Regions from separate parts of the Arthrobacter sp. NamB2 genome, predicted to be linked through region 1. Evidence: riboswitches for the same ligand, from Rfam matches in the RefSeq annotation. Region 1 holds a riboswitch; each other region holds the start of a gene.

Region 1 (7,200 bases):
CATGGCGGTGGCCAGGAAGGTGTTGTCACCGGCGCGGTTGTTGAGCTTGACCCCGATCTCGCGCCACTGCTGCTCGATGAGCTCGAAGGCGGGCTTGATCACCACGGAGTTGTTGGAGCTCGTGACGGTGACCTCCAGCTTCACGCCGTCCTTCTCCCGGATGCCGTCCGCTCCGACCTTCCAGCCGGCGGCGTCGAGCAGCTTCCGGGCTTCCTCCGGCTGGTACTCGAGCTCGTCGGACAGGTCGGTGAAACCAGGGGCCTTGTGGTTCAGCACCGAGGCGGCGAGCTCGTAGCTGTCGGACAGGACGGTGTCCTTGATGCTCTGCCGGTCGATGCCGATCTGCAGGGCTCGGCGCACCTCCTCATCGGCGAGTTTCCCGCTGCCGATCCGGACCGCAGCCATGTTCGCCGTGAGGTCCACGCCCTCGGCCGGGAGCACCTGGTTCCCGCTCCCCGCGAGCGTCTTCTCGTCCAGGGGCTGGAGGCCCCGCACCAGGTCCACCTGCCCGGATTGCACGGCGCCGGCGCGGTGGGCTACCTCGGGCAGGTATTTGACGACGACCTTGTCGAGGTACGCATCCCCCTGGTTGGCGGAGGTCTCCGGTGCCCAGGCATACTCCGCGCGCTTGGCGAGCACCACTTCCTCGTCCGGCTTCTCGGACTCGAAGACGAAAGGACCGGAGCCGGAGATCTTGCTGATCGCCGACTGTCCCGCCGCATCAAGCTCCAGTGTTGCCGGCGACACCAGGCCCGCGGTGACGGACGAGGTGGCCCGGAGGAAGTTCGCGTTGGGGGAGGACAGCGTGACCTTCACCTGGTCCTCACCGATCACCTCGGCCGACGCGTACCCGGCGAAGTCCACGTTCGGCTGGATCTGTGCGGCTTCGATGCCGAGACCCAGCGCGTCGAGGTTCAGCTTGACCGCCTCGGCGTCCAGGGGCGTGCCGTCGCTGAACGTCACGCCCGGGCGGATGGTGAACGTGAACTCGGTCGCTTCCGGGTTGGCGGAGAACTCGGAAGCGATCCAGGGCACCAGTTCGCCCTGCTCGGGATCGAAGTAGGTCAGGCGGTCCAGCACGCTGTTGAGGACGTTCGATTTCTCGTAGAAGCGTGCGGCCTGGGTCTGCCAATTGTTGATCGGCGTCACCTCCGCGTACACGAGGGTTCCTCCCTCGACGGGTTCTCCCGAGGCAGCGTCCTGCCGCGCAGCGGTGTCCGCCGTCGACCCGCAGGCAGTGAGCGCGAGGGCTGCGATGCCCAACATCGCCGTCATGCGCAGTGACCTTCGCGTCAGGACGGGGCGGAGTCGGGCGTCGTTGTGGCTCGAAACGGTGCGGGAAGTCATGCCGGTCCTCTCAGTCGTGATCGAGGCTTCCCTATCCGCGCACGCAGGAGGGCTCGGACCGACGAGAGGTCGGTCGTCACCAACGGGGGGATAAGGCTATCTCCATCGGTCCTGGCAGTAGCACCGGCCCCGGCGGGGTGGTTGCTGCGGCTTCAACGAGCCAGGTCTCTCAGCCGCTCTGGATGGTCTTTCAGTCCCGGGGAGCGAACCCGACGGACTATGGCGATGTAATCGCAGATCGGTCGGGCGATCAAGACGCGCAGGACTTCCAGCGAAACATTCCGCGATGGTGCGGCTCCCAGGGGGGGCGGGACACGGAAAGGGCGGACCCTTGCGGGTCCGCCCTTTCGTTCGTGCAGGGAGCTGGTGGTCGCCTAGTAGAGAGCTGCTTCCGACTCGGTGGCGGGCTCGACGCCGGAACCGAGGTTCGCGGCGAGCTTCGCCCCCAGCTCGGCGTCGACGTTGGCCCAGTACTGGACGGCCCGGGCGCGGATCTCGTCGCTCTTCACGCCGCCGACCGCACCGGTGATGGTCTCGAGGAAGCGGGCACGCTGCGCGTCGTCGAACACCTCGCGGTAGAGCGTCCCGGCCTGGCCGAAGTCGTCATCCTCGGCATGCAGGGAGTGCGCCGCGTAGACGAGGTCGCCGTCGTTCTCCCAGCCGCCGTGCGCTCCGTACTGCGCAGGGTCTGCCGCCGGACCGCCCACGGAGTTCGGGGCATAGACGGGGGTCGAGGAGGAGTTGAAGTAGTAGCGTGCCGCGCCGTCCTTCGAGTAGTTGCGCACCTCGTTCTTCGGCATGTTCACGGGCAGCTGCGCGTGGTTGGTGCCCACGCGGTAGCGGTGCGCATCGGCATAGGAGAAGATGCGGGCCTGCAGCATCCGGTCAGGGCTGGCGGCGATGCCGGGCACGAAGTTCGACGGCGCGAACGTGGCCTGCTCGATCTGCGCGAAGTAGTTCTCCGGGTTGCGGTTCAGCGTGAGCCTGCCGACCGGGATCAGGGGGTAGTCGCCCTGCGGCCACACCTTCGTGAGGTCGAACGGGTTGAACCGGTACGTCTTCGCGTCGTCGTACGGCATGATCTGGACCTTGAGGTCCCAGCTCGGGTGGTTGCCCTTCGCGATGTTCTCGGAGAGGTCGCGCAGGTGGTGGTCCGCGTCCGAACCGGCGAGTGCCTCCGCCTCGTCGACCGTGAGGACCTCGTGGCCCTGGTTGGACTTGAAGTGGTACTTGACCCAGAACTTCTCGTTCGATTCGTTGATCCACATGTAGGTGTGCGAGCCGTAGCCGTTCATGGTGCGCCACGAATTCGGCAGGCCGCGGTCGCCCATGAGCCAGGTCACCTGGTGTGCGGACTCGGGGCTGAGCGTCCAGAAGTCCCACTGCATGTCGGCGTCGCGCAGGTTCGTGCCGGGGAGGCGCTTCTGGGAGTGGATGAAGTCGGGGAACTTGATGCCGTCGCGGATGAAGAACACAGGGGTGTTGTTGCCCACGAGGTCGTAGTTGCCCTCGGAGGTGTAGAACTTCAGGGCGAAGCCGCGGGGGTCGCGCCACGTGTCGGGTGAACCCTGCTCGCCCGCGACGGACGAGAAACGCAGGAGGGTCTCCGTCGTCGCGCCTTTCTGGAACAGCGCGGCGCGGGTGTACATGCTGACGTCCTCGGTGGTCTCGAAGACACCGAACGCACCGCCGCCCTTGGCGTGGACCACGCGCTCGGGGACGCGCTCGCGGTTGAACTGGGCCAGCTTCTCGACGAGGTAGTGGTCGGTCAGCGGGATGGCGCCGTCGCGGCCGAGGACGGACGAGTTGCTGTCGTCGATGACGGGGGCGCCGGACTGCGTGGTGCTGAAGTTCGCGGACATAGTGCTCCTATTCCTAGGGGTTGAGGGATCGGTGGTGGCTCAGGGGGCTGCCGTGCGGCAGCCGTCGCAGAGGCCCTGGTAGAGGACCTCTGCGATCTGGATGGTCATGCGCGAGGCGCCGGGGGACCACTCCGGGGTCAGGCAGGGCGCGTGTCCCACCGCGCAGTCGACGTCCTCGATGCGGCCGCATCCGGTGCAGACGGCGTGGTGGTGGTTGTCGCCCACGCGGGTCTCGTAGCGGGCGGGGGAGTGCGGCGTCTCGATGCGCCGCAGCAGGCCGATGTCGGTGAGGTCGGCGAGGATCACGTAGACGGACTGGACCGTGATGTGGGGCAGTTCCGCGCGAACGGCGGTCGCGGCGTCGTCGGCCGTCGCGTGCGGACACTGCTCGACGGCGGCGAGGACGGCGAGGCGCTGGCGTGTCACGCGGCGATGATGGGCATGCAGTGCAGCGGACCACTGGGCCTTGCGGGCCTCCGGTGTCCTGGCTGTCTGCGTCATGGCTCCATCAAACCAGTAATTCTGAATTAGTCATAATAGGCGCGCCCAACTCGCACACCACGGTGCTGGTGCGGTGGGTACCGTGGAGAGGGTGATCCTCATCAAGCGCGGCTGGGCCTGGCTGCTGGACTACGCCTATGTCGGTTTCTGGCAGGTGCACGGGTTCGTCTTCCGCGCCGATCCTGCGCACTACCTGACTCCGCCTCCCGGAAGTCCCGCCGGCAAGGCTCCGGTCCTGCTGATCCCCGGCATCTACGAGACCTGGCAGTTCATGCGGCCCATCGCCGACCACCTTCACCGTGCGGGCCATCCCGTCCATGTGGTGCAGAAGCTGGGCTACAACCGCGGCACCGTGGAGGCCATGGCCCAGCTTGCCGCCGGGTACCTCGAGGAGAACGACCTCACCGACGTGGTCGTCGTCGCGCACAGCAAGGGCGGCCTGATCGGGAAGTTCCTCATGACGATGTCCAGCGTCACCAGGCGGATCACGCGGCTGGTGGCCGTGAACACGCCGTTCTCCGGCTCGATCTACGCGAACTTCTTCCTGTTGCCCAGTATCCGGGCGTTCTCCCCGCACGACAGGACGCTGCGGGCCCTGCGTGCCAATCTCGAGCTCAACGGCCACATCACCTCGATCTACGGCCGCTTCGATCCCCACATCCCCGGCGGCAGCTACGTCGAGGGCGCGCGGAACGTCCAGCTCGACACGATGGGTCACTTCCGTCCGATCGCCGACACGCGCGTGCTGCAGGAGATCGACCGCGCCATCGAGGCGGGGGAGCGGGACGCCGCCTCCGGTTGAGACCTCGGGCGGCGCTCCGAGCGCCGCACGCTTAGGGTGGAGCGATGACGGTCCGCCTCGACGACGCCCGAGCCATCACTGCCGTGCTCGACGGACTGGACGACGCCGGCGTACGGATGCTTGTCGACACCGCCGAACGCGTTGGCGTCGGGATCGGCGGAACGACCCTGACGGTGCGCATCGGCGGAGCGGCTGCCTTCGTGAAGCAGCTTCCCCTCACGGCTGTCGAGGAAGCGGATCCCACAGCCACGACGAGTCGGCTCCCGCTTCCTTTCGTCTCGCACTACGGGATCGGAAGCCCCACCCATGCGGTCGGCCGGGAACTGGCCGCGCATCGGACGACGTCCGAGTGGGTCCGAACGGGAGCAGCGGACTTCTTCCCGCTCCTGCTCGGATGGAGAGTCATCGATGCGAAGTGCCGAGCGGACCTCAGCGAGTTCGACGGCGATGGTCCTCCCCGCCGGTGGGGCCACCACTGGCCCTCGGTCCAGAGCAAGCTGTCAGCCGTGCGGCATGCAACGAGCAGTCTGGTCCTCTTCCTCGAATATGTGCCCGAGACGCTGGGGGACCGGGTGCGGAGAAGCCTGGCCGAGGGCACGGCGGCGACCGTCTTCCCCGACGCGGTCGAGCAGCTCATCGAGGCTACGGGGTGGATGAACGGGCAGGGGTTCCAGCACTTCGACGTGCACCCGGGGAACATCCTCGTCCGGGACGGCAGACTCCTCTTCACGGACTTCGGCCTGTCGCTCCACCGGGAGTTCGACCTCACCGTGGAGGAGTCGGAATGCATGCCTGCCCATGACGGCTTCGACCGTGATACCGCCCTGATGCACCTCTTCCACTGGACGTTGTTCGAGCTCGGCCATACCTCCGGTCCGGAGCGCCTGGAGGTGTTGCGCGCTGCCGCCGCGGGGCGAGCGACACCGGCGCTGGACGCCGTCCGAGCGGCACTCGGTGACGGAGCGGACCTGATCGCGCGGCATGCGGGTGTGGCCGTCTCCATGACCGAGATGTTCGGAGACCTCATGCAGGACGTGACCGCCAAGCGGTACCGGCGTCCGTAACAGCTCCGGCCCCACCCAACGGTCGCCGGTCCGCAGCCACCCGGTCCGACGGGGAGCAGCGATAGGGATCCGCGCACCGCATGCGAGTCCCCGTCCTGCCGACGTCGAGCCTGTCAGGGGTGGTCGGAGAAGAAGCCTTCGAGTACCGCGTTGTCCTCGTAGGCCGGCTGCATGGCCGCTATCTCGGACTGGAGGAACCAGTCGCGGAGCAGGAGCACCCCTCCGTCGTCATTCACCAGGATGATCTGACACCCCTCGAGGGCTGCAGAGCTGCTCATGGGACCAGTGCAGGGAGACAGCGGAGCGGACCCGGTGGATCAAGTCATGTCCGGGTGCACGACGACGACCGTCGGTTCCTTTTCCACCTCGCCAACCGTTGCCGGAGCGAATCATCACCCGGCTAGACTTTCCCCGTGCCAAGACTCCTCGCCGACATCACACCGCTGAGGGAGAGTCCGGCGTTCCGTAGGCTGTACATCGGCACAGCGCTCTCGGCGATCGGCACGCAGCTCACCATCGTCGCGGTGAGCCTGCAGGTCTACTCGCTCACGCAGTCCACCTTCAGCGTCGGCCTGCTGAGCTTCTTCGCCCTCGTACCCCTGGTCGTCGCGGGCCTGTACGGCGGAGCGATCGCCGACGCGCAGGATCGCCGGAAGGTCGCGCTGTACTCGGGCTTCGCGCTGTGGGGCACCACCATGGCCATCGCCATCCAGGCCTGGGCCGGCGTGGACAGCGTGTGGCTCCTCTACATCCTGATCGCGATCCAGTCCGGTGCCGCCGGGATCAACCAGCCCACGCGGAGCTCGATCATCCCGCGCCTCGTCCGGCCCGAACTGCTGCCTGCCGCCAACGCGCTGAGCATGATCACCTTCGGACTCGCCTTCACGGTCGGTCCGCTGCTCGCCGGGTTGCTCGTCGCACAGTTCGGCTACGCCTGGACGTACACCGTCGACGTCGTCACGTTCACCTTCGCCGTCTGGGCGGTCTTCCGCCTCCCGCCGATGCCTCCGGAAGGTCCCACCCGCAGGGCCGGGCTCGCGACGGTCCTCGAGGGCTTCCGTTTCCTGGGCACGCGGCCGAACATCCGCATGACGTTCATCCTGGACCTCATCGCCATGATCACGTCCCAGCCGCGGGCGCTGCTCCCCGCGGTCGGAGCCGTGCTGATCGGCGGGGGAGAACTGACGGTCGGCATCCTGCTCGCATCGGCCGCCTTCGGTTCGGTGCTGGCGGGCCTGTTCTCCGGGCCACTCGGGCGCATCCACAAGCACGGCCAGGCCGTCGTCTGGTCCATCGTGGGGTGGGGCGCTTCGGTGGCCGGTTTCGGACTCGTGGTCGTCATGGCCGGCTCGTCATCCCTACCGACCCCGGGGGAGGGGGAACTGTCCGCATGGGTACTGCCGGCATCGGCCTGCCTCGTCCTCGCGGGTATCGCGGATTCGATCAGCAGCGTGTTCCGGAACACGATTCTCCAGTCCGCGACGCCGGACGCCATGCGTGGCCGCCTCCAGGGAGTGTTCATCGTCGTCGTCGCCGGTGGTCCCCGTGCCGGCGACATGGTCGCCGGAGGTCAGGCATCGTGGCTGGGGGAGGGCTGGACCGCCGTCGTCGGAGGTGTCGCGTG
Region 2 (7,200 bases), on a different contig from region 1:
GACGGCGTCGTCGCGAAGCGCCTCGAGGCGGGGCCGATCTTCGGGCCCGGCATGCCGCCGGGGGCATCGGACTGACGAGTCCCGATCGCCAGCGAGTCCCGATTGCAAGCCCGAGTCCCGATCGCGAGCATGTCCTGCTTACAAGCCGCGGGGTCGGCGAGGGACCGAGGTCGTGGCGTGACGAGTCGGGCCCGCGTGCTGCCCAGGACTGCCATGAGCCACAGGAAATGCCCGGAATGAGAGAAATGACCGGTGGGCGCCATGCCCACGGGTCACTCGTGTCACGACTCAGTGATCGAACCCGCGGCGCTCAGCTCTCCAGGTCGACGTCGCCGTTCGCTACCGCGTCCGCGCAGGCGCTGAGGTCCGGTCCGGGCTTGAAGTCGACGAACTGCGGCTGCAGCTTCTGGAACAGGAACTCGTAGATCTCGTCGCGGGACTTGCCCTGCATGGTCTCGACGGCCTCGCGGACCGCTCCCTGCAGCGCGCGATCGGAATCGAGCAGGATCTTGTCGCGTGCTTCCTGGTTCCAGCCAATGGTGCTCAGTTCCATGAACAGCTCCTCTTCATCTCACGTCGGTGAGTCCGGGGGCGTTGTACCTCGAACGTGCCTGCCGACCATCAGTAAGCAGGCTTAGCTCCCAGCCTAGGTGCCCGCCGCTGGAAACCCAACCGGTATCTGCTACACCGCGTAGAGGGTGGCGCGCAGCTGCGCGTCGAGCTGATGGATCTGCGTGAGGAACGCGTCATGGCCCACCGGCGAGGAGATCGTGTGAACCGGGACAGTCCCGGGCAGTCCATCAGCCAGCCGCTGCGACTGCTCCGGGAAGTACAGCCGGTCCGAGTCGACTGCGGCGATGAAGAACTCCGACGTCGCGGCCCCCAGCGCAGCGTCGAGGCTCCCCCGGTCGCGTGCGGCGTCGTGGCTCATGAGCGCCTCCGTCAGGACGACGTAGCTGTTGGCGTCGAAACGCTCCACGAGCTTGTCCGCCTGGTGGTCGAGGTAGCTCTCCACCTGATAGCGCCCCCGATCGGCGGGCAGGACGGCCCCGAGGGGCTGCTCGGCGTCCTGCTCCGCCCGACCGAAGCGCGCTTCCAGTTCATGTTCCGATCGGTAGGTGATGTGCGCGATCCGCCGGGCGAGTCCAAGGCCCGCATCCGGATGCAGGCCGTCGTAGTAGTCGCCGCCGCGATAGGCGGGGTCGAGTCGGATGGCCTGCAGCTGCGCCTGGGCGAACGCTATCTGTTCGGCCGAGCTGGCGGCAGTGCAGGCGATGACCGCGCACCGTTCCACGCGCTGCGGATACATCAGGGCCCATTCGAGCGCGCGCGCCCCTCCCATCGATCCCCCGAGCACCGAGTGCCATTGGCCGATACCGAGCTGGTCGGCGAGCAGGCTCTCGGCGCGGACGGAATCACGGATGGTGACGAAGGGGAAGCGCGAGCCCCAGGGCGTACCGTCGGGAGCGAGGCTGGCCGGCCCCGTCGAGCCGTAGCAGCCTCCCAGCATGTTGACGGACACCACGAAGTAGTGATCGGTGTCCACCGGACACCCGGGTCCGACGAGCGCATCCCACCAGCCCTCCTCCTCCGACGAGCCCCGCGCGACGTGCGAGCTGCCGGTCAGGGCATGCTGCACGAGTACCGCATTGGAGCCGTCCCTGTTCAGCCTGCCCCAGGTCTCGAAGGCGAGCTGGACGTCTGGCAGCTCGCCTCCGGTCTCGAGCGCCAGCGGACCGATCGAGCCGATGCGCAGGAGCCCGTCCCCCTCGGGGGCCGCGGCGTTGAATCCGGAATGCAGTGGAGCAGGAGGGTAGGTGGTCACGAAGGGTCAGGCTTCTTTCGCAGCGCGGAAACCGGCGTCGAGGTCGGCGAGGATGTCGGCGATGTTCTCGAGGCCGACGGACAGCCGGACGAGCCCCGGCCGGACGCCCGCGGTGAGTTGCGCTTCTGCTCCGAGCTGGCTGTGCGTCGTGGACGCGGGATGGATCACGAGCGAGCGGACGTCGCCGACGTTCGCGACGTGCGAGTGGAGCTCGAGGCCGTCCACGAAGCGCTTGCCGGCCTCGACGCCTCCGACGATGTCGAAGCTGACGATGGCGCCGGTACCGATGCGGCCGTACTTCCTGCCGCGTTCGTACCAGGGGCTCGAGGGGAGACCCGCATAGGAGACACGCTCGACGTCGTCGTGCGCCTCGAGCCACTCGGCGACGGCCTGGGCGTTCTGCACGTGCCGTTCGACACGCAGGCTGAGGGTCTCGAGCCCTTGCGCGATGAGGAAGGCGTTGAACGGGGACACGGACGCCCCGAGGTCCCGGAGCAGCTGGACGCGCGCCTTGAGGATGTACGCGAGGTTGGCTCCGAGGGCGCTGCCGACGCCGAGATCACGCGCGTAGACGAGTCCGTGGTAGCTCTCGTCGGGGGTGTTGAAGCCGGGGAACCGCTCGGGGTGCTGCGCGAAGTCGAAGTTGCCCGAGTCGACGATCACGCCCGCGATGGCGCTGCCGTGCCCGCCGAGATACTTCGTGGCCGAGTGCACCACGATGTCGGCTCCCCACTCGATGGGCCGGATCAGGTACGGCGTGGACAGGGTGTTGTCCACGACCAGGGGCAGTCCGTGCTCATGCGCGACGGCACTGATGCCCTCGAGGTCGAGGACGTCCTGCCGCGGGTTCGAGACGACCTCGCCGAAGAAGAGCTTCGTGTTGGGCCGGATGGCGTCCCGCCACTGCTGCAGGTTGTCGGGATCCTCCACGAAGGTGGTCTCGATACCGAACTTCTTCAGGGTGTGCTTGAAGAGGTTGTAGGTGCCCCCGTAGAGGCTCGGGCTCGCCACGATGTGGTCTCCCGCCTCGGCGATGTTGAGCACCGCGAAGGTTTCGGCGGCCTGCCCGGAGGCGAGGAGCAGTGCCCCGGCTCCGCCCTCGAGGCTGGCGATCCTCGTCTCGACCGCTTCCTGGGTCGGGTTGCCGATGCGCGTGTAGATGGGCGCCAGTTCGGTCAGCGAGAAACGGTTCGCCGCACTCTCGGCGCTCGGGAAGACGAACGACGACGTCTGGTAGATGGGCAGCGCACGCGCTCCCGTGGCTGCATCCGGCACCTGGCCGGCGTGGATCTGGCGTGTCTCAAAGGACCAATCGTTGGACATGGTGCTCCCTAGTCGATAGGGGCTCCGCGTGGTCCGATGCTCCGGCCGGTGGACACCGCTCCAGGAGACCGGACCCCGGAGGAGCCCGCGCTTGCACGGCGCCATTGGCGACGCCGAGCCTGGTCCTCACCCGGGGCACCCCACCGCGGTTGGAGGGTTGCCGGCCAGCAAGCCGGGGCTTCGTGCTGGCACTCATGACCTGCACTCATGAAAACCCATCGGGGCCGATCCGGCAACCCGTATGACCTTGCGTGAAGTGGACCGCCAGGAACGGTAAGGCGAGCCTAAGTCGAGACGTTCATCACTTAGTGCCAAAATGTCGGCATGCGCCTGGACCACGTTTCATATGCCTGCGAACCTGATGGACTTGCCGCGACGGCCGACCGGATCTCGGCCAAGCTCGGCATGGAGGCCGTGAAGGGCGGCGTACACCCGCGCTTCGGCACCCGCAACATGATCTTCCCTCTGGCGAACGGCCAGTACCTGGAGGTCGTCGAGGTACTCAACCACCCGGCGTCGGACAAGGCCCCGTTCGGGCAGGCAGTCCGGGCCCGCTCCGAGGCCGGCGGCGGATGGATGGGTTGGTGTGTCGCCGTCGACGACCTCGGTCCGTTCGAGGAACGCCTCGGCCGCAGTGCCGTACCGGGTAACCGCAAGTTCCCCGACGGCCAGGAACTCACGTGGCAGCAGATCGGCATCAAGGGGTTGATCGCGGACCCGCAGGTGCCCTACCTCCTCCGCTGGGACGAGGGCACCGAGCCCCTCCACCCCTCGAAGGCGCGCCCGGCTTCCGTGAAGCTGGATTGCCTGACGATCGCCGGATCCTCGGAGCGCGTCACCGAATGGCTCGGCACCGACGTCGAGGAGACGCTCGACGGCGTGCAGGTGCAGTGGATCGCTCCGAACGGTACGCCGGGCATCATGTCCGTGACCTTCGAGACCGGAGAAGGCCGCATCGAGATCTGATGAGGCAGAGACAGAAGAGGGGGCCGGACGTCGTCCGGCCCCCTCTTGTCTTCTCCTGGTCAGGCGTGGGTATAGGTCAGGCAGTCAGCCGCTTCGGCACCCGGGCCCACCTTGACCGCAGGAGCGCTGCACAGCAGGTCGTGGTTGAAGCTGCACTCGGAGCGCTGGCAAGCGCCCACGTGCGCGAGCATCTTGGGCAGGCCCCCGCTGATGGAGGTGTCGATGAAGGTTGCGCAGGACGCGTGCTCCTCGCTTCCCGACACCGTGATGGCGACGGCAGTGCAGCCGTCGTGATTGAACGAGCAGTTGTGGACACTGCACTCAGAGACACTGGTGACGACGCTCATGGTTCCTCCTGGCCGGTCCGGTGCAGCCCCGGTCGAAGCCGCCGAAATCCCGAATGAATTCACGCTAGCACCGCAATTGTCGATTAATTTAGTCATGATCGGCGTGCGCAATGAGCGGAGGTAAGGCTTATCTGCCCGCATTCATCTGCCAATTCCGATGGCGGGTCCGAGCAGCGCGAATCCGACGAATCCCGTGGTGTCGATCAGGGCGTGGGCGATCACGAGCGGCATGACACGACGGGTCCGGGTGTAGAAGAAAGCGAAGAGGAGCCCCATCAGCACGTTCCCGATGAAGGGCCCGAAGCCCTGGTAGAGGTGGTAGCTGCCCCTCACCAGGGAGCTGGTGAGGATGATCGCGGGAGTTGACCAGCCGAGCTCCCGCAGACGGATGAAGAGGTAGCCCACCACGATGACCTCCTCGAGCACCGCATGCCGGACCGCGGAGAGGATCAGCACAGGAACCGTCCACCAGTAGGCGTCGAGCGCGGCGGGCACCAGTGCCGTCGTGATCCCTAGCGCGCGGCCGCCGGCGTACACACCGAGAGTGCCGACGCCGATGATCGCCGCCAGGCCGACCCCGAGACCGACGGTGCGCAGGGGTCTCTCGGACGTGAGACCGAGTCGGCGGAACGCCGAGGCACCCTGCCCGCTGAGCAGGAAGAGCACCAGCGCCACCGGGACCAGCGCGAAGAAGATCCCCAGCAGCTGGTAGGTGAGATCGAAGTACTGCCGGTCGTTGAGGACCGGATTGAGTGTGGTGGTCTGCCCGGCAAGCGGGCCGCGAGTCAGCTTCTCCGCCAGGTTGACGATGGCGTACACCCCGGACTGGCCGAGGGACAGACCGAAGACGATCAGCAGCTCCGCCGTGATGCGGCGTCTCGGTGCGGGAGCATCTGCACGGCCTGGATCTGCCATGGAGGACGCGGAGGATGCAGGCATGGCGCTATCCTCCCAGCGGCCGCCGGTGATTCCCAGTTGCCGCACGGGGCACCCCCCTACCTGACCCTGTTACCGGCCTTCCAGACCGCGTGGACGAGGGGCATCCCGGGACGGTAGGCCAGATGGGTCGCCGACGGCGCGTTGAGCACCTGCAGGTCCGCGCGGTGCCCGACGGCCAGCGACCCGACGGCGCGACGCCCGTCGACGTCGTCCCCCGTGTGCCGCCGCAGTGCCAGCGCTCCCCCGAACGTGGCGGCCCTGACCGCCTCGTGCACGGTCAGCCCCATCTGCAGGACAGCCGTGGCGACGCAGAATGCCATCGAACTCGTATAGGACGTGCCGGGATTGCAGTTGCTCGCGAGGGCGAGGTGCGCGCCGGCGTCGAGCAGCTGCCGGGCAGGCGGGAACGGCTGGCGTGTGGAGAGGTCGCAGGCGGGCAGGCAGGTCGCGACGGTTCCGGGTGCACCGTCCCCGGCGAATGCTTCCCACGTAGCCGCGAGCGCGCGGACGTCGCCGTCGGACAGGTGGTTGACGTGATCGACGCTGGCGGCGCCGAACTCGACCGCGAGGGCGACTCCCTCGCCCTGCCCCAGCTGGTTGCCGTGCACGCGCAGGCCGAGGCCGGCAGCCGAGCACGCGGCGAGGACGCGTCGGGACTGCTCTGCGTTGAACGCACCGGTTTCGCAGAAGACGTCGGCCCAGCGCACGTACGGGCGGACGGCGTCGAGCATGGGACCGCAGACCAGGTCGGTGTAGTCGTCGGGGTCCCATCCGCCCGGCACGAGGTGCGCTCCGAGGAACGTGACCTCGTCGACGGCGCCGGCCGCGAGGCGCGCGCTGCGCTCCTCGTGCAGGACGTCGAGCCCGTAGCCCGTCTTGGTCTCCAGGTAGGTGGTTCCGCCGGCGGCGGCCTCGGCGACGCGGGCCAGCAGGAGCCGCATGAGGTCGTAGTCGTTCGCAGCACGGGTCGCGTCGACGGTCACCGCGATCCCGCCCGCGGCATACGACTCCCCCGCCATGCGCGCCTCGAACTCGCCCGTGCGGTCGCCGGCGAACACGAGGTGCGTATGGCTGTCCACCCAGCCCGGCAGACCGGCGCGACCACCGGCGTCGTAGGCCTCGTCGGCCGCGGGAGCGTTCGCCGCGGAACCGATCCAGCTGATGCGTTCGCCCTCGAGGACCACCGCTGCGTTCCGCAGCACCGCATGCTCGCTGTCCTGTGTCATGAGTTCGCCGATGTTGGTGATGAGCAGGGACATCAGTGCCGCTCCCAGGGCTGCGTGTAGTTCTCGGAGGCGCGCGGCCCGTTCATCGCGTTCGTGGCCGTGTCCAGCCGGTCGATGGCCGCTACCAGCAGTCGGGCGGGGTCGCCCAGCGTGACGTGGACGCCGTCATGCGCCACCAGGATGCCACCGACGACGACGCCCGTGACGTCCTGTCCGGTGGCCGTGTAGGCGAGCTGCTCCCAGGAGGATCCTGCCGTGCGCGCGCTGTGCGGGTCGACGGCCATGAAGTCGGCGGGACAGCCGGGACTGAAGCCTGCGCCGCGGCGTCCCTGCGCTGCCGCTCCTCCGAGCGCCGCGATGCCGTGCAGCCCTTCCGGATCGAAGTGGCCCCGCCGCCCGGTGCGCAGGCGCTCACCGTGCTCGAGCGCCCGCATCTCGAGCCACGGGTCGACGACGGCGTGCTGGTCGGTGCCGAGGGCGAGCCTCGCTCCTGCCCGATGGAACTCGCCCGCCGGGCCGATGCCGTCCGCCAGGTCGGCCTCGGTGGTGGGACAGAGGACGACGACGGAACGGG
Region 3 (7,200 bases), on a different contig from region 1:
GCTCGGTCATGGTTTCTTCCCGGCCCGACGAATACCGCTGATGTCGTTCCACTCTACGCCGGGCCGGCAACGCCTGATTTCTCCCGCAGTGCCGAATGGTCACCCCAGTTCCTCGAGGAGAGCCTCTGCTGCTTCTTCCTCGTCCCTCGCCTCCTTCAGGGAGCGACCGGCCTCGGCCGCCTGTTCGTCGAGCCCTGCCGCCTGGCCGTCGACGTCGGCGAGTTCACGCTTCAGGATCTCCAATCGTTCGTTCAGGTCCTCGATGGTTGCCGTCAGTCCATCACGGCGAACGGAGAGCCGCTCGAGCCGCCGGCGGATGCCGGATGCCTCTGCCTCCACCTCGGCTGATGCTTCACGGGCTGCGTCGAGCCGGGCCTGGGCCTGACGGCGCCGGTGCGCAAGCGACAGCTGCTGCGCCTTGCGTGATCCATCCGTGGCGCCGGTCGGCGTCCCTGCATTGGCCTGCGGATCCCGGCCCTCGTCGTCGGCGTCGGCTGCGGTGGACGGCGGGTCGAAGGGTCCCGCCACCGCCCCCTCGAGGTCCACCGGGTCCCAACCGGTAGCCTCCAGCGTCCGCACGAGGCGGCCCGTGAGCACCGCTGCTGCGGCGGCGGGATCGGCGAGGGCGGCTCGCAGGGTCTGCTCGACACCGGGGAGGGCGGCGGCCCCGACGTCGTGTCCCACCTCGGCGGCCGCATCGAGGGATTGCCGCGCGACGGCGGCGAGGAGGCGCTGGCGTTGCTGGCCGAGCGCGTTCAGCTGGGCTCGGTCCAGGCTGACCTGCGCCGCCTTGAGCGACGCGCCGAGCTCCAGCACCTGCTCCACCTCATCCCGGCGGCGATTGACGAGTACGTTGACGAGCCAGGCCGCCGACGCCGGCTTCGGCAGCTTGCGCAGCGTCCCGGCGAGCGTCTTGTCGCCGTGCTGCGTAGCCTGCTTCGCAGCGGTGTTCCGAGCAGCGGTGAACTGGTCCAGCGGCAGGGCGTAGAGCCTCGCCACCTCCTCCAAGAAATCCATGTCTGCTGCATCCTCCCGATGACTACCGTGCAGTGCTCTGGTGCTCCCGCACCCCGGATGGAACACTGCTCCTGTCACCGTACGGCCAACCAGGGAGCCCCTACCATGCAACCAGATGAGATAGCGGTGGCGGTGAGAGCCGAACGGCAGCACCTGTGCGGCTTCCTGGAGACACTCGACGACGCCGAGTGGACCGCACCGTCCCTGTGTTCTGCTTGGACCGTGCGGGAGGTGGTGGCCCACCTGACGATCCCGACCAGGGCGTCGGTGGGATTCCTCGTCGTGGCGGCCATCAGAGCTCGCGGCAATTTCCACCGGATGATCGCGGATACCGCGCGCATCCGTGCGGCGAGGTTCACCGCGGCCGAGCTCGTCCAACAGTTGCGCGAGAGCGCGGAGTCCTCCCGGCGCATCCCGGGCAGCGCTCCCATGGACCCGTTGACCGACCTGCTCGTGCACGGACAGGACATCGCCCAGGCGCTCGGCCGCGCCTACCGCGTGCGCCTCGACGTCGCCGTTCCTGTGCTGACCTACGTCGTGGGGAACCGGATGCTGGGCGCTCCCGAGCGGCTTCTGGGACTCGAGCTGGTCGCGACCGATGCGGAGTGGTCATCGGGTGAGGGGCTCCGGGTGGAAGGGAGCGTGAAGGACCTGCTCCTCGTCGCGGCCGGCCGTCCGGTCGGGCTCGCGCGGCTGACCGGCCCCGGCGTGGAACGGCTGGCCGGGCGGCTGGACGGACGATAGGACACCGCGGCCGGCCTTCCCGGCTGTCCCGTTCGACGCCGGAGGCGCCCGGGTATATCAGTTCCCTCGTGTGGGCACCAGCACGAGGGACGTGCACGTCGTTTGTGACGTAGCGAGCCGGTTCATTTTGACCGGTCCCGAGCCGTGAATTAGCGTCGGATGAAGAATCAAGAGTTCCAGCCACAGGCCCTGGCCGGTTGGACAGCAACCCTCTCCCGTAGTGGGGTGCTCCAGGTGAAGATTCGGCCGCCGAGATATTTTCCGGTTGGCAAGTACGGCGTTTCCGGAGCTGCTCAAGCGGTGATGGTTTGCGCCCGCACTACATGGAAGCAAGCCAGCGTGCCGCGGTCGGGTAGTTCCTCCGAGGTGCACAACGCCTTCCGGCGGCGGCACCAACGGCTTGCTCGTTCCGTTCCCGATGTTCGAGAAAGAAGACCAATGATTCACTCCCGCAGGCTTTTGGCTATCGCCGTCGTCCCGTTCCTTGCAGTGACCGTCGCGTGCGGTTCCTCGGCAGCCAGTTCCGAAGGAGGGGACGAGAAAGTGCGCCTCGGCGTCGTCGGGGCCAGTGACCCGGAATGGGCCATCCTCACCGATGCCGCTGCCGAGGAGGGCATCGACCTCGAAGTGGTCGACTTCGCCGAGTACACGCAGCCGAACCCCGCGTTGACGGAGGGCGACCTCGATCTCAACCAGTTCCAGCACCTCGTCTACCTGGCGCGCTACAACGTCTCCAGCGGCGAAGAACTGACCCCCGTCGGATCGACGGCGATCTACCCGCTGGGGCTGTACTCCACGAAGCACGGTTCGGTGGAGGAGATTCCGGAGGGTTCGACGGTTGCTGTTCCCAATGACGAGAGCAATCTTGCGCGTGGCCTCCTCGTTCTCCAGTCCGCAGGACTGGTTGTGCTCAAGGACGGCGGCAGCGCGTTCTCCACGATCGACGACATCGACGAAGAGGCCTCGAAGGTCACCGTCACCACGCTGGACGCGTCGCTCACCCCGACCTCCCTTCCCGACGTCGCGGCGGCGATCATCAACAACGACTTCGTCCAGGACGCCGGGCTCAGCTTCGACGACGCCATCGCGAAGGACGATCCCGCGGATCCTGCTGCGGCTGCCTATGTGAACGTCTTCGCCTCCCGTGCAGGCGAGGAGAACAACGAGACCTACCAGAAGCTCGTGAGCATCTACCAGGACACCCAGGAAGTCCTCGATGCGGTGCAGGAGACCTCGGGCGGTACCGCCGAGTTCCTGAAGGTCCCCGTGGAGGAGCTGAAAACGAGTCTGGACACCGTCGAGGAAGACACGAAGGCCCAAGGCTGACGATTCGTTTCCCCTCGGTGTGGCCGGCCGGTGATCCTGGCCGGCCACACTACTACTCCAGCTAGGAAGACCATGCCACTCATCTCACTGCGGAACGTCACCAAGAGCTTTCCCCCGGGACGCCGCGGCGATCCCCTTGTCCATGCCATCGACAACGTCAGCCTGGACATCGAGGCAGGGGAGATCTTCGGGATCATCGGGTACTCCGGAGCAGGCAAGAGCACGCTGGTCCGATTGATCAATGCCCTCGAGAAGGCCACGAGCGGCGAGATCGTCGTCGACGGACACCAGGTCACGAAGGTTCCTGACCGCCAGTTGCGGACACTGCGCCTGGACATCGGCATGATCTTCCAGCAGTTCAACCTCTTCAACGCTAAGACTGTCTGGAACAACGTGGCGTATCCCCTCCGCGTCGCGGGCAGGACGCGGGATGAGATCCAGGCCCGCGTCACCGAGCTGCTGGACTTCGTGGGGCTCGCGGACAAGGCCTCGAATTATCCCGAGCAGCTCTCCGGCGGGCAGAAGCAGCGCGTCGGCATCGCTCGCGCCCTGGCGACCTCGCCCAAGATCCTCCTCGCCGACGAGGCGACGTCGGCCCTTGATCCTGAGACCACGCACGAAGTGCTCCGGCTCCTGCGCCGGGTCAATGAGGAGCTGGGGATCACCATCGTGGTCATCACCCACGAGATGGATGTCATCCAGACCCTCGCCACCAAGGTGGCGGTCATGGACGGAGGACGCATCGTGGAGCAGGGAGAGGTGTTCGACGTCTTCTCCAATCCCCGCGAGGCGTCGTCCCGACGGTTCGTCTCCACGGTGGTGCGCGGAATCCCGTCGCCCGACGAACTGTCCGTCCTCCGCGAGCGGCATACCGGGCGCATCGTCACCTTCTCCTTCCGTGACGGCGACTCCTCGCAGGCATCTGTCTTCCTCGAGCTGGCCGCCGCGGGCGTGGAGTTCGAACTCGTCTACGGCGGGATCAACGACATCCGCGGACGTGCCTTCGGTCACCTGACCCTTGCCCTGACCGGACAGGACGCCGTCATCACCTCGACACTGCAGACCATGGCCGGCCGGATCGCCGTGAAGGAGCTTGCCTGATGGAAGACCTCATTCCCCTGACCCCGCAACTCTGGGAAGCCACCTACGAGACGCTCTACATCGTCGGGCTGAGCCTCCTCTTCGGAGGTCTGGGTGGGCTCCTCCTGGGTATCGGCCTCTACACCACCAGGTCCGGCAGCATCCTGGGCAACCGCGCGGTGTTCCGTACCTTGAACGTCATCGTCAACATCTTCCGGCCGATCCCGTTCATCATCTTCCTGGCGGCCGCCCAACCCCTCGCCCGGGCGGTCACGGGAACCGGAATCGGCAACAGCGCGATCATCTTCACGCTGTCACTCGCGGCCACCTTCGGCATCAGCCGGATCGTCGAGCAGAACCTGCTGACCGTCCAGCCCGGCGTCATCGAAGCGGCGCGGTCCGTCGGGGCCGGACGCCTGCGGATCATCCTGACCATCCTCATCCCGGAGGCCCTGGGACCCCTGATCCTGGGCTACACTTTCATCTTCGTGGCCCTCGTCGACATGTCAGCAGTGGCCGGAAGCGTCGGTGGCGGTGGACTGGGCAACTTCGCCATCCAGTACGGCTACCGGCAGTTCAACCCGGTGGTGACCTGGGCCGCGGTCATCGTGATCGTCCTGCTCGTCCAGGCCGTCCAGCTACTGGGCAACGTCTTGGCTCGCCGAGTACTCAGGCGCTGATCGCCTCGGGCCGGCAGGACGCCGTCCGCCTGTGAGCTGCCCGGGGACCGCCGGCGTGTCGGCGGCGGTCCTGTCACCGCGGGTTGTGCCCTGCCGCTGCCAGCTGGGTCGAGGACCTGCTCCGCGCCACTGGCATCGTGGCAGTGCTGAGCCGCCCGCCATGCGTGGTCGCTCCGGCCAGGCCGGCCCCGACGGCTACTCCCCGAGGAGGTAACCCGCGAGCCAGGCGACGGCGTCCGGCTCGGACGAGAAGAGCCTGGTCGAGTGGATGGCGCGGGAGCTCTGCGCCGCCAGCACACGGTCCACGGGGGTGTCACCCAGCATTGCTGCGGCAAGGACACGATGATCGTCCGCGAATGCATAACTCGCGGCGGCGCTGATGCTGAAGATTCCGCCCAGGTCGATCAGGATCGCATAGGGCACGCTGTCGACGAACAGGAAGCTGCTCTCCAGCACGTCCTGTGCATCCTCAACCTCCACGATCGTGCCCGGCTGCCAGGTCAGACGGATCATCCCGTCGTCGAGTCTGGTCAGCCGGCCTCTGCCTCCTGCGACCAGCATCGATTCCGCTGTCACTCCAGATCACCCATCGAAGTCCCCGTTCAGTTCAGTGAGGCCGCGTTTGCCGAGCGTGCTCCTCGTGGCACAGTCCGTTCCCTCACCAGCCACCAGACGCCGTCAGGCGTGTACCCCCGCTGGTGGCCGATGCTCGCCTGGTACGCCTCGGACGCCCGTGTGACGAGGTTCCGGTGCACCCATTCCCGGACAGAGTCCCGTGCAACGCGCTCCGACGGCTGCCGCTCGAATGCGTCCTGGGGCAGGCGGACCGCGATCCCGAACGGGCCCCGGAAGTCGCCCCGGCGTCCTTCGAAGTGCGCGGTCAGCAGGCCGGAGCGGACCTCCACCGATACCAGGCTCAGATTCCTGACCTCCGGGCAGTGCGCGAAGGCCTCTTCCGCCGCCTCGACGTACTCCTCGTGGCGGGTCCTCGTCAGCACAACGGTCACAACCCAACTCCTCCTGCAGGCATGCTTCTCTTCCGGGGGTCCATCCCCTTCGACACCCTCTTCGGAGCCGCAGCCCGAACGGATGGGAACGGGCGGTCAACACGCAGCAGTGCTCGTTGTGCCTACTGCAGGAAAGACCGGAACAGGGCCAGCCCCACCACCCGAAGAGCACACAGAGGAGTCCGGTCGACAGCCGCTGGCGGGCGGCGGGGACGGTTACGGCTGACCGGGCAGAATCAGCGAGAACGGGAACGATCAAAAAGACACCCGTGATGTCCATGGTCATTCCGGGAAGAGGCCGATGAAGAAATAGAACGCCAGCGCGGTTGCCCCCAGGAAGGGAATGGCGCACCCGAGCGTCTGGCGGGTCTGGGACGACTGGTGGAATGACTGGGAGGGACTCGTCGGGTTATAGGCCACCTCGATGGTGCGTCCGGGAACGGTACCTGGCCGCTGGGGATCTCCGACTGGCCCGCAAAGACCGTCCCGTGGTCGTCCACGAACCGGTATGCGGGGTAATAGCGGCGCCTCGGGGTCAACCCGCCAGCATCGCTGCTCCATCCCATGACATGCCCGGTGATGGTGGCAGCTGTGCGCGGCCAGGCGGCGACAGCGCGCTCCTGCCGTCGCGTCGTACGTATCGCGTGGCATTGAAGAAGCGGTCGGGCGGCGATTATAGGTATGCGTACCGCGAGGCGACAGGCCGAAGTGTCCCTGTGTTCGTGACCCGGCGACGGGTACAGATGGAGAAGGTGCGGGAACGGCCCCACCCGACGCTCACAGCCCAGGGAGAATCGTTGTACACCTCGGTCGCAGACCAGACCACCGACCAGCTCGGCGGACCGCTCAGTGTCCTCGTGCGGCAGAAGCGTGACCACGTGAAGCTCAACGGGCTGCTCGAGGAACTGCGCGGGACGTCCGGGGAAGCACAGGCGTCCGTGCTGCTCGACGTCTACCGCCTGGTGTTTCCTCACGCCTTCGCGGAGGAGTCCGTCCTCTGGCCCGTCATGCGCCGGGTACTGCCCGACGGCGGCGAACTCACCCTCGAGGTGGAACGCGAGCACCAGGAGGTCAACGAGCTCGTGACGACACTCGAGGGACTCGAGGACGGCTCGCCGGAACGGGCAGACGTCCTGGCGCGGCTCGTGGAGGTCCTCGACGATGACGTCCGCGACGAGGAGGACGCGCTGTTCCCGCGGCTTCAGGCTCGGGTCTCGCGGAGGGAGTTGCAGGTGCTGGGCGTGCTATGGGAAGCAGTCCGGAGCATCGCCCCGACACGTGCCCATCCCGTCGTGGCCCGGCGGCCGCCCGGCAACGTGGTCGCCGCTCTGCCGCTGTCGGTGCTC
Region 4 (6,561 bases), on a different contig from region 1:
CGGGCGGCCAGGAAGCAATCCTGCGGGCCCGCCACCGCGCCGCCGGCGAACTGCTGGTAGCCGATGGCCTCCGCCAGCATCTTGCCGCGGAACGCTCGGTCGGCCACCACAACTGCCCCACCGAGCACATCCGAGTGCCCACCAATGTATTTGGTGGTCGAGTGGACCACCACGTCCGCGCCGAGCTCCAGGGGTCGCTGCAGGTAGGGCGAGGCGAAGGTGTTGTCCACCACCAGCAGCGCCCCCGAGTCATGGGCGATCTTGGCCCAGCCGGCCAGGTCCGCGATGCTCAGTAGTGGGTTCGATGGAGTCTCGACCCACAGCAGTGCCGTCGAGCCAGGGTGGACGGCCGCGGCCACCGCGCGCAGGTCAGTGATGTCCACTGCCGTATTGGTGACACCCCATGGTCCCAGCAACCCGTTGATGAGTCGGTTGGTGCCACCGTAGCCGTCGCCGCCGAGCACGATGTGGTCGCCGGGCCTGAGCAGGGCGCGTAGCAGCGCGTCCTCGGCAGCCAACCCCGAGGCGAACGCGAAGGCCGCGTCACCGCGCTCCACCGCGGCCAGTTGTGCTTCGAACCCATTGCGCGTGGGGTTCGAACCGCGACTGTACTCGTGACCCGCCCGCAGCACGTTGATGCCGTCCTGGACGAAGGTCGAGGTCTGGTAGATCGGCGGGATCACGGCCCCGGTGAGAGGGTCCGGCTCCTGCCCGGCGTGGACCGCCGTGGTGTTGAATCCAGAGTACTGCGGCATATCAGGCTCCCGTTCCTGCAGGGGCGACGGCTCCGACGGCACGGGCGTCCGCTCGAGCGGACGCGATCAACGGAGCGAGGGCCAGATCCAGGTCTGCAACGAGGTCCCCCGCGGTCTCCAGCCCTATCGAGAGCCTGATCGTGGTGTCCGCGATTCCGCTCGCGAACCGATGCTCCGGACTCAGCCGGCAGTGGGTCATCGCCGCGGGATGGGCCACCAGGGATCGCGTGTCTCCCACGTTGGCCACCAGCTTGAACAACCGCAACCTGTCGATGAACCCTTCTACCTGGCCAGGATCGGCGGCCAGGTCGAAGGAGAACACGCTTCCGGCACCCCGGGGGAAGTCCCTGGCCGCCAGCTCGGCCTGCGGGTGATCCTGGACCGACGGGTGGTGTACCGCTGCGACAGCGGGGTGCCCGGTCAGGAATCGCACCACCTCCCGGGTGTTCTGCCCATGACGGGCAACGCGGATGTCCAGGGTCTCGAGCCCCTGCAGGATATGCGCGGCGCTCGTAGGCGAGAGGGAGGGGCCGAGATCATGAAGGTACTTGCTGCGTGCCAGTGCAAGATAGGCGCCGTGACCGTGGCGTTCCCAGAGGACATCCCCGCCGTACCGACGCTTGGGACGGGTGATCTGCGGCCACTTGTCCGGATATCTGGAGAAGTCGAAGCGCCCGCCGTCGACCACGGCGCCGGCGAGTGTTGTCCCGTGCCCGCCGAGGAACTTGGTCGCGGAGTAGACGACGATGTCGGCTCCGAGGTCCAGCGGCCGGTACAGCGCCGGAGTCGCCAGGGTGTTGTCCACCACCAGTGGGACCCCGGCGTCGTGCGCGACCGTGGCGATCGCCGGAAGGTCCTGCAGCGTGGCCAGAGGATTGCCGATCGATTCGGTCAGGAAGGCCCTTGTCGTAGGACGCACCGCTGCCCGCCAGACCTCGGGGTGCAGCGGATCGGCGAAGCTGACCTCGATCCCGAAATCAGCGAAGGTGTCCGTGAGCAGATCAACTGTTCCCCCGTAGAGCTTCGAGGAGGCGACGATGTGCTGACCTCCTCGTGCCAGCGACAACAGGGCGACGGCGACTGCAGCTTGCCCTGTTGCCGTTGCCAGCGCCGCCACACCGCCGTCGAGCGCTGCGATCCGCTGCTCGAACGCCGCCACGGTCGGGTTGCCGGTGCGGGTGTAGGTGAAGCCTGGTTCCCTGAGCGCGAACATGCTGCGTGCTGACGCGTAGTCCGGGAACTCGTAGGCGGCCGTCTGGTAGATGGGAACAGCCACCGACCGGTAGGGGGCCTGCGGTTCGTAGCCTGCATGGATCTGGGAGGTGGCTGTGAAGCCAGGATCACCGGTGCTCATCGAGGGGCTCCTTCGTCAGCGGTCGTCACGTACGTGGATTCGGATTGCCGGGCAGGACCGCGGGCGGCCCTGCCCCGTGACACTGGAGCGGAGCAGGACCGCCGCGTGCGGTCAGGAGTGCGCCAGTGCGTGTCCAGTCGTCGTGAGATCGGCGCTCTCCCGCACCGTTCTGGCCGCAGCGACGAGGTTGCGCAGCGACAGGACGGTCTCGTCATACCCCCGGGTCTTGAGTCCACAATCCGGATTGACCCACAGCTGCTGCGCGGGAAGGGCCTCGAGCGCTGTCGCGATGAGGGCGGAGAGCTCCTCCTCGGAGGGCACGCGCGGCGAATGGATGTCGTAGACCCCCGGGCCGATCCCGCGGGAGTAACCGAAGCCGGCCAGGTCGGCGACGACCTCGAGGCGCGATCGTGCGGCCTCGATGCTGGTGACATCCGCGTCGAGCCCATCGATCGCCGAGATCACCTCACCGAATTCCGAATAGCACAGGTGCGTGTGGATCTGTGTCCGATCACCGGCACCGGCAGTAGCCAGCCGGAACGCCTGTACCGACCAGTCCAGGTACGGCTGGTGATCCGCCGAACGCAGCGGCAGCAGCTCGCGCAGGGCGGGCTCGTCCACCTGCACGATCGCGATGCCTGCAGCCTCGAGGTCGGCGATCTCATCCCGGAGCGCCAGCGCCACCTGATGGGCTGTATCTCCCAACGGTTGGTCATCACGGACGAAGGACCAGGCCAGGATGGTCACCGGGCCGGTGAGCATGCCCTTGAGCGGCCGCTCGGTGAGCGACTGCGCAAAACTGATCCATGGAACCGTGAATGCCTGCGGCCTGGACACATCACCCCACAGGATGGACGGACGGGTGCAGCGCGAGCCATAGGACTGCACCCAGCCGTGATCCGTGGCCGCGAAGCCGTCGAAGTTCTCCGCGAAATACTGGACCATGTCGTTGCGCTCCGGCTCACCGTGTACGAGCACGTCCAGCCCGAGGCCCTCCTGCAACCGCACCACGCGGGCAATCTCCTGCCGGAGGAACTGCTCATACTCCGCCGGTGAGATGCTGCCATTGCGGACCGCGGCCCGGGCGCTGCGTACCTCTCCGGTCTGGGGGAACGACCCGATGGTGGTGGTCGGCAGCACCGGCAGTCCCAACCGTTGCTGCTGTACCTCGGCCCTGCGTTCGGCAGGGCCGCGGGTGAAGGCCTCGGCGGTCAGGTCGCGTATGCGCTTGCGTACCCGGTCCACGACCACGCCGTCGAAGCGTGCCCGCTGCTGCAGCGCAGCCTCCGTCTCCTCGAGGTGCGTGGCCACAGTCGACCGGCCATCAGCCAGTCCCCCAGCCAGCACGACCACCTCACGTACTTTCTGGTCGGCGAAGGCCAACCACGCCGGCAGGTGCTCCGGCAGTGCCGTCTCGGCCCGCACATCATGCGGCACATGCAGCAACGACGTCGACGTCGCCGTCGTGACCGTGGCGCCTGTTCCGGCCTGCAACTGCTCCAGCACGCTCAGCGATGCCTGCAGGTCGTTCCGCCATACATTCCTGCCGTCGACGATGCCGGCGACCAGGCGCGTCGCGCCCAAACCCTGCAGCACCTCGTCGGAGGGCCTGGAACCCCTGACCAGATCTGCATGAACGGCCTCGACGCCGGCTGCTGACAGCACAGCGAGCGCCTGACCGGGCGCCGTCGGGTTGCCCGCGGTGCCATAACCGGTCGTGACCAGCAGGGCCGGGCGCTCGGCATGACCGGCCAGCCGCCGGTACACACGCTCGACCAACCCACCCGGTGCTGCCAACTCACCGCCGCGGTCGCTGACCAGACCCGGTTCATCCAGCTGCACCCACTCGGCTCCTGCCTCGGCGAGTGACGCCAGGATGCCCTCGTACGCAGAGACGACGTCGTCGATGCGGGACAGCGGGTCGAATCCTGTGGGCGCACCCTCTTCCGCTTTGGCGAGCAGCAGGTAGGTCACCGGGCCCACCAGCACCGGGCGCAGCACCGCTCCTCGCTCACGCTGCCGCCGGACGATTGCCGTCAGGCGGTGGGCCACGGCAGTGAACGTCGTCGCGACGCCGATTTCCGGAACCAGGTAGTGGTAGTTGGAATCGAACCACTTGGTCAGTTCCAGTGGCGCCCGCTCGCCGTCGCCCCGAGCAAGCGTGAAATAGGCAGCGGTGCCGATGGAACCGTCCTGGTCGGCCAGATCAGCGAAGCGGGTCGGTAGGGCCCCGAGCGCAGCGGTGACATCCAGCACCTGGTCGTAGAGGGCGAAGTCCGCGGGGATCGAGGAATCCTCGCCGCCCAGACCAAGCTCGATAAGGCGGGAGACCGTGCGGTCCTGGAGTTCCTCGGCTGCGCGCTGAAGTCCGGACTCGTCGATGATTCCCGCCCAATAGGATTCCACCGCCTTCTTGAGCTCCCGACCCGGTCCGATTCGTGGGTAGCCGAGGATTGTGGCGGTGGGGAAAGCTTTAGGGGTGCTCATTGGGATCTCCTTTGGAAGTGATGTGATGTTCTGCTGAGAGGGACGGCTCATGCGGGGACAGCGAGTGAGCGTGCAGCCGGCAGGTCCAGTTGATCGATGACCTCGACCGATGCGCGGTGGTCATTGAACGTGTACAGATGCAGGCCGGGAGCTCCTGCGTCGAAGGCCGCCCGGGCCAGCACTGCTGCCGCCCGCACACCGATCCGCCGTCGCTCGCCGTCATCGGATGCGGTCTCCAGTCGGTGCAGCAAGGCAGCGTCCGGACGAACGCCCGTCATCATGGCCAGCCGTTCGAGCCGACGGACGTTCGCCATCGGCATCACGCCCGGGATGATCGGTATGGTGACGCCTGCGGCTCGGGCTGCCACTACCAGAGCGGCGTAGTGCGCGGGATCGAAGTACACCTGAGTGATCGCGAAATCGGCGCCGGCACGCTGTTTTGAGACCAGTACCTCGACGTCGTGCAGGAACGACGGCGACTCGGGATGCCGATTGGGGTACGCCGCGACACCTACTGCCAGCTTGCCGCCCGCCAGTGTCGCCCCGTGACGGGCCTCGACGTCCCGGATCAGCTCCACCAGCTGGTGCGCGAACGACACCTCACCGGAGGGAACCTCAGGATCTCGCGGAAGGTCCCCGCGCAGTGCCAGCAGGCCCCTGACTCCCAGCCCGAGAAACTCCCGCACCAAGCGGTCGAGACTCTCTCGCGTCTCACCGACGCAGGTCAGATGAGCAAGCGGACGAAGCCTGGTGTTGCGAACGAGGTGCTTGATCAGCCCGACGGAGGCCCGACGACGACCAGGTGTGCCGCTGAAAGTCACCGACACATAATCCGGAGTGGTCGCTGAGAGCTCGTCGATCGTGTGAAACAGGCTGTCGCCGGCTTCCGGAGTCGCCGGCGGGTACAGCTCGTAGGACAAGGATGGCGGTATTGCTGCCCGGTCGTGCGGTGTCATTCCACTCCTCGAAACGGCCGAGGGAGTAGATCAACGATCGGATCGAGGTGCAGCGGTACCCGTCTGCGAGCACGCTGGGACCTCAGGTACGTTCACTGATGTGTCTCCATCGGTTCTGGCAGGAGCACCGCTTCCACTGCTCTCCCTGGCGGGAGGGCAATCGAATGGTTGCTGCGGCGTCAACAAGCCAGATCTCTCGGCCGCTCTTGATGGTTTGTAGGACCACTGTAAGCAGCACCGCCGCCACCGGCACAAACCTGCAATGAGATGGCGTCGGATGACGTTTTCTGACTCGTGCCTTGTCACACTGCGCCTCCACGGCGTCATAAATTCAGCGCCTAGAACACTGGATTGGCGGTGCCCGGCTCGTGCCGTCACGCGAGATGTCAGAAGCAGATTGGAGCTCGTAGGAGGGGCAGGCAGGCCACGCCGAGGAGAAGGTTCCAGCGCTCAATCGGTCCTCATCACGTGTGGAAGTGCCACACGTAGGGAAGTGTCACGCGTCGACCTCGCGGTCCTCGCCGCGGGCAGTCACTGCAGCCAGCAGCGCGACGTCGCCACCACGTCGGTGGTGCAGTCAGGTGTCCGTGCATCCTGAGGCGCAGCCCTTAGCGCTGTCGCGGGCACAGTTCGTCCGTGCTGTCGCGGCCACAGTTCGTCCGTGCTGTCGTCCGTGCAGTTGTCCGTGCTGTCGCGGCCACAGTTCGTCCGTGCTGTCGTCCGTGCAGTTGTCCGCTTCGATCGAGGGATTACCGGTCCGGTGGGCCGCCGGCGCGACCGTCAGTGCAGAGTCACTGAGGTCGGGGCATCCGTTTCCCAGGGATTGATCACTGGGACGGCCAACCTGCGGTAGGTCTCCACGTTTCCCGACACGACGGAGAGATGCTGCTGAACGGCGGTTGCAGCAATGAGGGATTCAACTGCCGGCACACCGTCACCGCCCGCTATCGGACCCCATGCGATGGCCACATCAACGTCGATGGGCAGGATATTCGAGCCGTAGAGTTCC

The links. Region 1 has a riboswitch for S-adenosylmethionine ahead of FDK12_RS00095 (ABC transporter substrate-binding protein). Riboswitches for the same ligand answer to the same signal wherever they lie in the genome.
Region 2: another riboswitch for S-adenosylmethionine. It lies ahead of FDK12_RS10390 (bifunctional o-acetylhomoserine/o-acetylserine sulfhydrylase); the one in region 1 lies ahead of FDK12_RS00095 (ABC transporter substrate-binding protein).
Region 3: another riboswitch for S-adenosylmethionine. It lies ahead of FDK12_RS07340 (MetQ/NlpA family ABC transporter substrate-binding protein); the one in region 1 lies ahead of FDK12_RS00095 (ABC transporter substrate-binding protein).
Region 4: another riboswitch for S-adenosylmethionine. It lies ahead of FDK12_RS14890 (methylenetetrahydrofolate reductase); the one in region 1 lies ahead of FDK12_RS00095 (ABC transporter substrate-binding protein).

The regions. Positions count from the first base shown of each region.
Region 1 covers NZ_SZWI01000001.1:19,620-26,819, forward strand. The annotation lists gene FDK12_RS00095 (ABC transporter substrate-binding protein) at 1-1,347, opposite strand, end outside; SAM riboswitch class I at 1,447-1,536, opposite strand; gene FDK12_RS00100 (catalase) at 1,722-3,209, opposite strand; gene FDK12_RS00105 (Fur family transcriptional regulator) at 3,249-3,710, opposite strand; gene FDK12_RS00110 (esterase/lipase family protein) at 3,802-4,512, shown strand; gene FDK12_RS00115 (hypothetical protein) at 4,557-5,576, shown strand; gene FDK12_RS14990 (hypothetical protein) at 5,690-5,854, opposite strand; gene FDK12_RS00120 (MFS transporter) at 5,990-7,200, shown strand, end outside.
Region 2 covers NZ_SZWI01000005.1:107,519-114,718, reverse strand. The annotation lists gene FDK12_RS10405 (SGNH/GDSL hydrolase family protein) at 1-75, shown strand, start outside; gene FDK12_RS10400 (hypothetical protein) at 311-553, opposite strand; gene FDK12_RS10395 (homoserine O-acetyltransferase MetX) at 683-1,825, opposite strand; gene FDK12_RS10390 (bifunctional o-acetylhomoserine/o-acetylserine sulfhydrylase) at 1,832-3,148, opposite strand; SAM riboswitch class IV at 3,231-3,348, opposite strand; gene FDK12_RS10385 (VOC family protein) at 3,473-4,114, shown strand; gene FDK12_RS10380 (DUF1540 domain-containing protein) at 4,174-4,461, opposite strand; gene FDK12_RS10375 (CPBP family intramembrane glutamic endopeptidase) at 4,603-5,400, opposite strand; gene hutI (imidazolonepropionase) at 5,457-6,659, opposite strand; gene FDK12_RS10365 (formimidoylglutamate deiminase) at 6,659-7,200, opposite strand, start outside.
Region 3 covers NZ_SZWI01000003.1:174,670-181,869, reverse strand. The annotation lists gene FDK12_RS07355 (GAF and ANTAR domain-containing protein) at 1-10, opposite strand, end outside; gene FDK12_RS07350 (hypothetical protein) at 100-1,017, opposite strand; gene FDK12_RS07345 (maleylpyruvate isomerase family mycothiol-dependent enzyme) at 1,123-1,761, shown strand; SAM riboswitch class IV at 1,927-2,042, shown strand; gene FDK12_RS07340 (MetQ/NlpA family ABC transporter substrate-binding protein) at 2,200-3,087, shown strand; gene FDK12_RS07335 (methionine ABC transporter ATP-binding protein) at 3,160-4,188, shown strand; gene FDK12_RS07330 (methionine ABC transporter permease) at 4,188-4,847, shown strand; gene FDK12_RS07325 (STAS/SEC14 domain-containing protein) at 5,043-5,360, opposite strand; gene FDK12_RS07320 (hypothetical protein) at 5,450-5,854, opposite strand; gene FDK12_RS15445 (DUF3592 domain-containing protein) at 6,137-6,415, opposite strand; gene FDK12_RS07315 (hemerythrin domain-containing protein) at 6,652-7,200, shown strand, end outside.
Region 4 covers NZ_SZWI01000012.1:864-7,424, reverse strand. The annotation lists gene FDK12_RS14905 (cystathionine gamma-synthase) at 1-755, opposite strand, end outside; gene FDK12_RS14900 (O-acetylhomoserine aminocarboxypropyltransferase/cysteine synthase family protein) at 757-2,109, opposite strand; gene metE (5-methyltetrahydropteroyltriglutamate--homocysteine S-methyltransferase) at 2,221-4,596, opposite strand; gene FDK12_RS14890 (methylenetetrahydrofolate reductase) at 4,644-5,552, opposite strand; SAM riboswitch class I at 5,656-5,768, opposite strand; gene FDK12_RS14885 (PIN domain-containing protein) at 6,333-6,561, opposite strand, start outside.